2 regions of the Bradyrhizobium sp. 191 genome follow, and region 2 is predicted to be linked to the other one. Evidence: predicted binding sites of a transcription regulator. Region 2 holds the regulator's gene; the other holds the start of a gene.
The links. Region 2 encodes HrcA, which represses chaperone genes, less so after heat shock. Its sites were predicted from a motif close to GTTAGCACTCNCNNNNNGNGAGTGCTAAC; they were not measured.

Region 1: the regulator HrcA is predicted to act here: its motif matches at 2,996-3,024, upstream of IVB23_RS16530 (co-chaperone GroES).

The regions. Positions count from the first base shown of each region.
Region 1 covers NZ_CP064692.1:3,564,675-3,569,830, reverse strand. Annotated here, with positions in the region: gene IVB23_RS16540 (hypothetical protein) at 1-614, opposite strand, end outside; gene groL (chaperonin GroEL) at 812-2,443, opposite strand; gene IVB23_RS16530 (co-chaperone GroES) at 2,607-2,903, opposite strand; gene IVB23_RS16525 (hypothetical protein) at 3,220-3,741, shown strand; gene IVB23_RS16520 (protein phosphatase CheZ) at 3,978-4,757, opposite strand; gene IVB23_RS16515 (L,D-transpeptidase) at 5,073-5,156, shown strand, end outside.
Region 2 covers NZ_CP064692.1:4,533,385-4,538,540, reverse strand. Annotated here, with positions in the region: gene dnaK (molecular chaperone DnaK) at 1-750, opposite strand, end outside; gene IVB23_RS21100 (hypothetical protein) at 1,146-2,087, shown strand; gene grpE (nucleotide exchange factor GrpE) at 2,217-2,834, opposite strand; gene hrcA (heat-inducible transcriptional repressor HrcA) at 2,931-4,019, opposite strand; gene rph (ribonuclease PH) at 4,188-4,901, shown strand; gene rdgB (RdgB/HAM1 family non-canonical purine NTP pyrophosphatase) at 4,912-5,156, shown strand, end outside.

The DNA of each region.
Region 1 (5,156 bases), 970 kb from region 2:
GTCAGCGTCACCTCGACCTCCTGGCCCTTCAGGCTCTTCAGGAAGTCGGTCGCCGCGTCGAGCTTGACCTTGACTGCGATCGCCTCCGGCGAGACGTCGGTGAAATCCTTCGGCTGCGGCGTGATGCCGTCGTCGGAGGTCTGGTTGTCCAGAAATTCCCTTTCGCTGAGATCGGAATTGTCGGGCGAGGTGACCTCGGTCACCGCCTGGCCGACCGCAATCTGGCCGCGGAACTCGAACGTGTCGCCGGACTGTTTGCGCGTCAGCTTGACGCTGATCGGCGACTTCTCACTGATGCTCTGCGTCGTTCCCGTCAGCGTCTGGCCGGCGACCTGGAGATTGACGACGAAGCGGTCCTTGCGGTCGGAGTTTTTCGCGATCGGGTAGCAGACGTCGAGCACCGCCGCGGTGACCGTCTTGCCCTGGCGCGTCTCCTTCAGGATCACGTCGGCATTGCCGTCCATCAGCCCGTCGATCGAGGTGAAATAGCGCGTCTCGATGCCGCCCGGCGCCGTCGCCTTCGGCGACAGCTTCATCTGGGCGGAGGCGAATTCGGGCGAGACGGCGAGCAGAGCCGCCAGAAGGGCAGTCGAACAAACCGGAAGCGCGCGCATCGACGAAGACCTCGGGCAACGGGCATGATCCGGAAAAGTGTGAAGCGGTTTTCCGAGAGGATCATACCCAAACAGTTAGAATCGGCGCCACCGTAGTGGTTTTTGGCTGCCGGTTGAATTGGAAAGCGAAGAGGCAGGGTCGGCAAAAAAGAAGGCCGCCCGGAGGCGGCCTTCGCAATACTGCAATGGAACGGAGCCTAGAAGCCGCCCATGCCGCCGCCGGCCGGCATCGCCGGCGCAGCTTCCTTCTTCGGCAGCTCGGCGACCATGGCTTCGGTGGTCACCAGCAGGCCCGCCACGGAGGAGGCGTCCTGGAGCGCGGTGCGCACCACCTTGGCGGGATCGATGATGCCCTTCTCGACCAGGTCGACATAGTCCTCGGTCTGGGCGTCGAAGCCGAAGGTCTCGGACTTGTTCTCCAGGATCTTGCCGACGACGATCGAGCCTTCCACGCCCGCGTTCTCGGAGATCTGGCGGATCGGGGCTTCCAGTGCCTTCAGCACGATGTTGATGCCGGCCTGGACGTCGTCATTGGCGTTGGTGAGACGGCCCACCGCCTTCTTGGCGCGGAGCAGCGCGACGCCGCCGCCGGGAACGATGCCTTCCTGCACCGCAGCGCGTGTGGCATTGAGCGCGTCCTCGACGCGGTCCTTCTTCTCCTTGACCTCGATCTCGGTGGCGCCGCCGACGCGGATCACCGCGACGCCGCCGGCGAGCTTGGCGAGGCGCTCCTGGAGCTTCTCGCGGTCGTAGTCCGAGGTGGTCTCCTCGATCTGGGCCTTGATCTGGCCGACGCGCGCCTCGATGTCGGGCTTCTTGCCGGCGCCCTTGACGATCGTGGTGTTTTCCTTGTCGATCACCACCTTGCCCGCGCGTCCCAGCATCTTCACCGTGACGTTCTCGAGCTTGATGCCGAGCTCCTCGGAGATGAGCTGGCCGCCGGTGAGGATCGCGATGTCCTCCAGCATGGCCTTGCGGCGGTCACCGAAGCCCGGCGCCTTGACGGCCGCGACCTTGAGGCCGCCACGCAGGCGGTTGACGACCAGGGTGGCCAGCGCCTCGCCCTCGACGTCCTCGGCGATGATGACGAGCGGCTTGCCCGACTGCACCACGGCTTCCAGCACCGGCAGCATGGCCTGCAGGCCCGAGAGCTTCTTCTCGTGCAGGAGGATGTAGGCATCCTCGAGCTCGGCGGTCATCTTCTCGGCGTTGGTGACGAAGTAGGGGCTGAGATAGCCGCGGTCGAACTTCATGCCTTCGACGATGTCGACCTCGGTGTCGAGCGACTTGTTCTCCTCGACGGTGATGACGCCCTCGTTGCCGACCTTCTGCATCGCCTGGGCGATCATCTTGCCGATGGCGGCGTCACCGTTGGCCGAGATGGTGCCGACCTGGGCGACCTCGGAGGAGGCGGCGACCGGCTTGGCGCGCTTCTCGATGTCCTTGACCACGGCCGCGACCGCGGTGTCGATGCCGCGCTTGAGGTCCATCGGGTTCATGCCGGCGGCAACCGCCTTGGCGCCTTCGCGCACGATGGCCTGCGCCAGCACGGTCGCGGTGGTGGTGCCATCGCCGGCGGTGTCGTTGGTCTTCGAGGCGACCTCGCGCAGCATCTGGGCGCCCATGTTCTCGAACTTGTCCTCGAGCTCGATCTCCTTGGCGACGGTGACGCCGTCCTTGGTGATGCGGGGCGCGCCGAACGACTTCTCGATGACGACGTTGCGGCCCTTCGGGCCGAGCGTCACCTTGACGGCGTTGGCGAGAATGTCGACGCCGCGCAGCATGCGGTCGCGCGCGTCTCCGGAAAACTTGACGTCTTTGGCAGCCATGTCTGCAATCCCTCGTGTTTCGTGATGTGTCTTGTTCGTGCTGTTTCCTGCTGCGCTCTCTCCGTCTTACCGGGCTTGTCCGGCCTGCACGGCCGTAGCCGCTTCGGCGGGGCAAGCCCGGGGATGACGATGGAGCATTCAGCGGCCGTTCAGGCAGATGGCCTTAGGCCAGCACGCCCATGATGTCCGACTCCTTCATGATCAGGAGCTCTTCGTTGTCGATCTTGACCTCGGTGCCCGACCACTTGCCGAACAGTACGCGGTCGCCGACCTTGAGGTCGATCGGGATCAGCTTGCCGGTCTCGTCGCGGCCGCCGGGCCCGACGGCGACGACCTCGCCCTGCGACGGCTTCTCCTTGGCGGTGTCGGGAATGATGATGCCGCCCTTGGTCTTTTCCTCGGCGTCGATACGTTTGACCACGACACGGTCATGCAGCGGACGAAATTTGGATTTAGCCATGACGTTTCCCTTTGGAGGCTCGCTTCGGAAGGAGTGGAAGTCGGTGGGGCGGCGCGTCCGTCCACCCTCTCCCTGAGAGACTGAACGGCGCGCTTAGCAATCGGGCTTTCCGAGTGCTAATAGTGCGCCCGGAAATATGGCTTGGCCGCGATCCTGTCAAGCAAAGGTGGTTAAGCGATTGTTGAGGCGGATATAGGATGGTGGCATTGGAAACTCGTTCGGGGCGCCGGCGTACAGCAGGACGTCATTGCTCCGGCAGCGGTTTTGCGCTTGGCTGCGGGAGGGGTGCGGCCGTCGTCTTGTTCGGGGGAATGCCATGATCAGTTCAGCTCACGCGCGCACGGTTGCCAATCTGGCGGCAGCCTCCTGTCTGGCGCTGTTGCTGGGCGCCTGTGGCGGCGGCATGAGCCTGCCGTCCTTCTCGTCATCCTCTCCGCCGCCCGAAGCCGAACCCGGCACAGCGCCGGAAATGCCCGCCACCATCCGCGCGGACGAGATCGTCGGCCGCTGGGGTCTCGCCTCGTTCCAGAACCCGGCCGACCGCGCCCGCACCGAGGCTGCCGCCCGGGCGCAGTGCAAGAACCCCTATGTCATCACCGCGGGCTCCTCCGGCGGCGTGATCATGCATCTGGCCGACCAGGCGACGCCGCAGGAACTGCGGCTGAAGGGCTCGCCGAGCGGCAAGAACTACATCGGACCGGCGGGGCCGACCCCCGGCGAACAGGATCGCGAGATCATCTCCTTCGACGGCCGCGTCCTGATCACCCGCTTCATCGACAAGGACGCCGCCACACGCTACGGCAACATGGTCTACGTCCGCTGCGCGCCGAGGGCGTGATGTCTCTTACCCTCTCCCCTTGTGGAAGAGGGTGGCTCGCCGCGAAGCGGCGAGACGGGTGAGGGGTATCTCTCCGCGAGTGAAAATCTCGCAGTCCAGTTTGCTGAAGCAACCCCTCATCCGGCGCGCCACCTTCTCCCACAAGGGGAGAAGGGAAGGGTGCCCCGCGGTTGGCCTTACAAAACAAAAAACGCCGGCTCGCGCCGGCGTTTTCATTTTCCGAAATCCGCGTCCGCTCAGTCGAACAGCGCGTCGATGTCGTCCTGCGAGGCATGGCCGACGTCGCCGGCGAGCTTCGGGCCGTTGAGGAGCTTCTCGTCGTCGCTGCGGCTGTCGACATGCGCGGGCACATGGGCCTTGATGGCGTCGACACCGCCCCAGATGTCCATCATCGCATTGATGTGCTGCTCGATGAACTTCATCGTGGTCATGACCTTGCTGATGCGCTGGCCGGTCAGGTCCTGGAAGTTGCAGGCCTCGAAGATCGAGATGACGCGTTCCTGGATGTCGTCGGCCAGCCGCTTCTGCTGATCGGCCGAGTCCACCTTGGACATTGCACTGGCGGCCTGGTCGATCGATTCTGCGGCTTCGAGGATCTGCTGGGTCGCCTGCTCGGTGCCGCCGACCACTGCGCCGAGCTCGCCATTGACCTTGGCCATCTCGCCGCCGTCGAAGCTCTTGCCGTGCAGCGTCGCGATCTCGCGCTTGGTGCGATCGATGGCATCGTGGATGAGGTCGAGCTCGACCTTCAGCTTCTCGCACTGCTCGATCTGTGCCCGGTAGGTATCGAGCATGGTGCGCGCTTCGGCCAGCTCGTGGGCCGTCGAGGCGTCGATCGCCGCCATGGCTGCGCTGCCGGACAGTGGGGCGTCACCCTTCGCCATCTGTGCGCGGATCGCGCGCAGCTCGGCCATGATCTCGCTATGCATCGGGGGGGCCTCTTCAACTACATCTGGAATGGGCATCTCGCCACCGACGATATCCTCGACACGAAAACGTTTGCGGTGAACAGCCATCAGGAAACTCCCCCACCTCATTCACGCGTCTTTGTAGGCACAAGCGATTTAACACGAAGTTCACAGCGGGAACTGCCAGGCGGCCCGCGAGCGACGCTCCGCGAAGAAGCGATTAACCATGGACGCGCGGCGTTCATGGAAAATAAACGCTGATCGCCAAATTGCGCCGCCATTCGCGACGTGGTGAATCCAAACGCCCGATGCGTTTACCAAACGAAACGGCTTTTGCTCTTTATTGACCACGTCGCCGGCGCCGATCAGCCAGGCAGCTTCCGCGACGCATGTGATCTAGACGAAACAGTACAGAGTACGTCGATGTTCAAGAAAATGTCTGTCGCGCTGCTCGGCAGCGCTTGCACCTTCATGGCCGGCACCAACGGTGCCGGCGCCTTCGACAAC
Region 2 (5,156 bases):
GTCGTTGCGCAGGTTGATGCCCTGCTCCTTCTGGAACTCGTCGGCCAGATAGCCCACGAGGCGCATGTCGAAGTCTTCGCCGCCGAGGAAGGTGTCGCCGTTGGTCGACTTCACCTCGAACACGCCGTCGCCGATTTCGAGAATGGAGATATCGAACGTGCCGCCGCCGAGGTCGTACACGGCGATGGTGCCGGCCTTGGTCTTGTCGAGGCCGTAGGCGAGCGCGGCCGCGGTCGGCTCGTTGATGATGCGCAGCACTTCGAGGCCCGCGATCTTGCCGGCGTCCTTGGTCGCCTGGCGCTGGGCGTCGTTGAAGTAGGCGGGAACGGTGATGACGGCCTGATCGACCTTCTGGCCGAGATGGGCTTCCGCGGTCTCCTTCATCTTCTGCAAGATGAACGCCGAGACCTGCGAGGGCGAGTAGGTCTGGCCGTCGGCCTCGACCCAGGCGTCTCCGTTGGAGGCTTTCACGATCTTGTACGGGACGAGCTTCTTGTCCTTCTCGACCATCGGGTCGTCGTAGCGGCGGCCGATGAGGCGCTTCACTGCGAAGAAGGTACGCTCGGGATTGGTGACGGCCTGGCGCTTGGCCGGCTGGCCGACGAGGCGCTCACCGTCGTCCGTCACGGCGACGATCGAAGGCGTCGTGCGCATGCCTTCGGAATTCTCGATGACTTTCGCGTTCTTGCCATCCATCACGGCGACGCACGAATTCGTGGTGCCGAGGTCGATCCCAATGACCTTTCCCATGGTCCTGATACCCTTCTTTTTGCGGCAGGTTGGCTGGGCCCAGAAGGCACCCGAACCGAAACCCCCTAAGATCAAACATCCGCGATATTGCGATGATTGAGGCTCATATAGGAGGGGGGGAGGGGCCCGCAAGGACCGAAGCTACGTTTCTGCCGCGAAAACATTGGGTTTTGAAAGATGATGTCCGGGCTCCGCCGCCCTTGCGGGTGAGGAATTATTAACAGGTTCGGGCCTCGGCAAGCCCCCGCCACCCGCAACAGGCCCCGCCCTGTTGCGGCAAGGCCAAACCCGCTAAAAGGCGAACCGGCCGGACAGCCGGCGCAGCTGCTTCGCGCGACAAAGCGGCCCGGCGGCCGACCATCGAACGGCCTCAATGTGAACCAATCAGAGTGCCCATGAAGCTGATCCGCCCCCTCGCCGCGCTGGCCCTCCTCGCCGTAACAGTGTTTCCGGCCCTTGCCGCCGACGCCGTTTTCCCACCTGGCTTGCGCCTCGGCATGGTGCCGCTGATCGGCCTCAGCACCGCCAAGACCTTTCCCGGCTTCGAGAGCGAGGATGGCAGTGTCAAGGTACTGGTCACCGAGCTGCCGCCGGCGGCCTATGGCGAGGTCGTGAGCGCCTTCAATGCCAATCCCGCCGGGACCAATGGCGTCACGCAGGACAAGATCGAGACCCCCGCGGGCCTCGCCTATTTCACCACCGAAAGCGGCAAGGCCGGCGATACCCCGGTGAAGCGCTATTCGATGATCGTGCCCGGCGCCGGCTTCTCCGGCTATGTCGCGGTGCAGATCCCGGAGAATGCGACCAAGATCTACACGGATGAAGCGGTGCGGCAGATGTTTGCGAGCACAGTCACCCGCAGGCAGGTCTCGGCTGAAGAGCAGATCGCGCTGATGCCGTTCAAGATCACCGATCTCGCCAACTTCAAGGACATCCGAACGCTCGCGCCGGGCAGCAGCATCATCCTCGCCGACGGCGATGAGAGCACGGGTTACGAGTCGAAGCCGTTCATGATTCTCGGCGTGATCGGCGCCACCCCGCAGCAGGCCGACGACCGCGCCCGCTTCGCCCAGGAGGCGGCGCTCCAGATTCCCGGCGTGCGCGAGTCGCGCATCACCATGTCCGAGCCGATTCGCATCAACGGCCAGCAGGGTTTCGAGACCCGGATCGACGGCGTCAGCGGCAAGGACAAGATCCCTGTGACCGTGGTGCAGTGGATCCGCTTCTCGACTGGCGGCGCATCATTGCGCATCATCGCCAGCGCCCCACGCGACCAGTGGCTGCCCGCCTTCACCCGCTTTCGCGCCGTTCGCGACGGCATCCAGCCGAAGGGATAGCTGCATCCGCAAGCGAGATGCGCTCCCTCCCTCGCTTGCTTGCGGGAGGCTTGGAGAGCGCTGTCTCACCAGCGAAGACTCTCCCAGAGGAGAGCCTCAACCGGCCGCTTTGCGCACCATGAGGATCGATCAGTTCGGCGCGCCATTCGATTCATTGTTGTTGGCAGCGGGAGTTGCCTTCGCACCGCCCTTGGCGACACCGACCAGCGCCGGGCGCAGCACGCGCTCGCCGATGGTGTAGCCGGCCTGCATAACCTGCACCACGGTGCCTGACGGCACCGACGCATCGGGTACTTCGTACATCGCCTGGTGGAAATTCGGGTCGAACTTCTGGCCCTGCGGATCGAGCTTCTTCACGCCATGCTTCTCGAGCGCGCTGTGCAGCGAGCGCTCGGTCAACTCGACACCCTCGATCAGCGCCGTGAGGCCGGGATCGGCCGCAGCACGCGCTTCGGCCGGAACGGCATCGAGCGCACGCTGGAGATTGTCGGCGATGTCCAGCACGTCGCGGGCAAAGCCGGTGATGCCGTAGAGGCGCGCGTCGGCGACCTCCTTCGTGGTGCGCTTGCGCAGATTCTCCATCTCGGCCAGCGTCCGCAGCATGCGGTCGCGCGCCTCGGCCGCTTCCTTCTGCAACGTTTCGACCGAGCCCGGCTCGGGATCGTCGGGCATGATGTAGGGCTTTGACACCACGGGCTCGGGCGTCGGCGCGGTCGTGTCTTCGGGTTGCCGGTCTCGATCGGTCATCGGCTCTAATCTCGAACTCGTTTCCAGGGATTGTTGGCCCGGATATCGTGCCTTAGCTTGCGAAAATCAAGCGCCTGTGATCGGAGGAGGCGCCGGTCAGCCCCCCAAGAGGCGGCTGACGATGCGGGCGGCGTAGTCCACGGTCGTGATCACGCGGGCATAATTCAGCCGCGTCGGCCCGATCACGCCGAGAACGCCGACGATGTGGCCGGCGGCATCCCGATAGGGCGAGATGATGGTGGAGGACCCCGACAGCGAGAACAGCTTGTTCTCGCTGCCGATGAAGATGCGCACGCCCTCGGCGGTCTCGGCCCGGCCGAGCAGGTCGATCACGCCCCGCTTGGTCTCGAGGTCGTCGAACAACAGGCGAACGCGCTCCAGATCCTCCAGCGCATGCAGATCTTCGAGCAGATTGGCATGGCCGCGAACGATGAGCTGGCGATCCTCGTTCTCGCCGCCGGACCAGCTGGCGATGCCGGCCGAGATAACTTTCTGCGTCAGCTGATCGAGCTCGGCACGGGCCTCTCCAAGGGCCGTCTCGAGCTCGAGCCGCGCCTCGGCCAGCGTGCGGCCGCGGATCCGCGCATTGAGGAAATTCCCGGCTTCGGTGAGCGCCGAGGAGGGAACCCCGGGCGGCAGCGCCAGCACGCGGTTTTCCACCTGGCCGTCCTCGCCGACGAGGATGACCAGCGCTTTCTCGGGTTCCAGGCGGACGAATTCGATGTGCTTCAGCCGCGCATTGGATTTTGGCGTCAACACGACGGCGGCGGCCCGGGTGAGGCCGGAGAGCCGCATCAAGGCCTCGTCCAGCGCCGCCTCGACCGACTGCGCCTCGCCGACCGAGGAGAGCTGGCTCTGGATCGACTGCCGCTCGGCCTCGTTGAGGTCGCCGACCTGCATCAGGGCATCGACGAAGAAGCGCAGGCCGAGTTCCGTCGGCAACCGGCCGGCGGAGGTGTGCGGGGCATAGATCAGGCCGAGCTGTTCCAGATCCGCCATGACGTTACGGACCGAGGCCGGCGACAGCGGCATGGCGATCAGGCGGGAAATGTTGCGCGAGCCGACAGGCTCGCCGGTCGCGAGGTAGCTTTCGACAATTTGACGAAAGATGTCGCGGGAACGCTCGTTGAGCTGGGCAAGGCCTGCGCGCGGCGCGATCAGATGGATCGGATCGTGATGGGCCACAGACGGTAACTCCTCTCAGATACTCGTAATTTGTCTATCCCGGGCACTTCTGACAAGCGTGGTGTTTGCGGCCGCGAAATCAGGGGGTGAAAAAGCCTTGCCGCCCATCCCCGCCGCACCTACAAGCACCGCGAGCAGCCTTTTCCCGTGAGTTTTGGAGGATTTCCCATGCGGCCAAGCCGCCGTGCGCCCGACGAATTGCGCCCCGTGACGCTGGAGCGCGGCGTGGTGAAATATGCGGAAGGTTCGTGCCTGGTGAAATTCGGCGACACCCATGTGCTGGTCACCGCCACGCTGGAGGACCGCCTGCCGCCGTGGCTGAAGGGCCAGGGCCGCGGCTGGGTCACCGCCGAATACGGCATGCTGCCGCGCGCGACCTCGGAACGGACCCGCCGCGAGGCCTCCGCCGGCAAGCAGAGCGGCCGCACCGTCGAGATCCAGCGCCTGATCGGCCGCTCGCTCCGCACCATCATCAATCTCGAAGCGCTCGGCGAGCGCCAGATCACGGTCGATTGCGACGTGCTCCAGGCCGACGGCGGCACGCGCACGGCCTCGATCACGGGCGCCTGGGTCGCACTCGCCGACTGCGTCAACTGGATGAAGGCGCGGAACATGGTCAAGGCCAACGTGCTGCGCGACAACGTCGCCGCGATCTCCTGCGGCATCTACAACGGCACGCCGGTGCTCGACCTCGACTACGCCGAGGATTCCGAAGCCGAGACCGACGCCAATTTCGTCATGACCGGCGATGGCCGCATCATCGAGGTGCAGGGCACCGCGGAACGCGAGCCGTTCACCGAAGCCGAGCTGCTGGCGCTGATGGCGCTGGCCCGCAAGGGCGTCGCGCGTCTGGTGGACTTGCAGAAACTGGCTGTGGCGTAGTCAATAAGCCATGCACCGCCGAATCACGGACAAGCTGGTCATCGCCACCCACAATCCCGGCAAGCTCGCCGAGATGCGGGAGCTGCTTGCGCCGTACGGCATCGAGGCGGTGTCGGCGGGAGAGCTCGGCCTGTCCGAGCCGGACGAGACCGGCAGCGATTTCCGCAGCAATGCCGCGATCAAGGCGATCGCGGCGGCGCAAGCAGCCAGGCTTCCCGCCTTCGCCGATGATTCCGGCATCGTGGTCGACGCGCT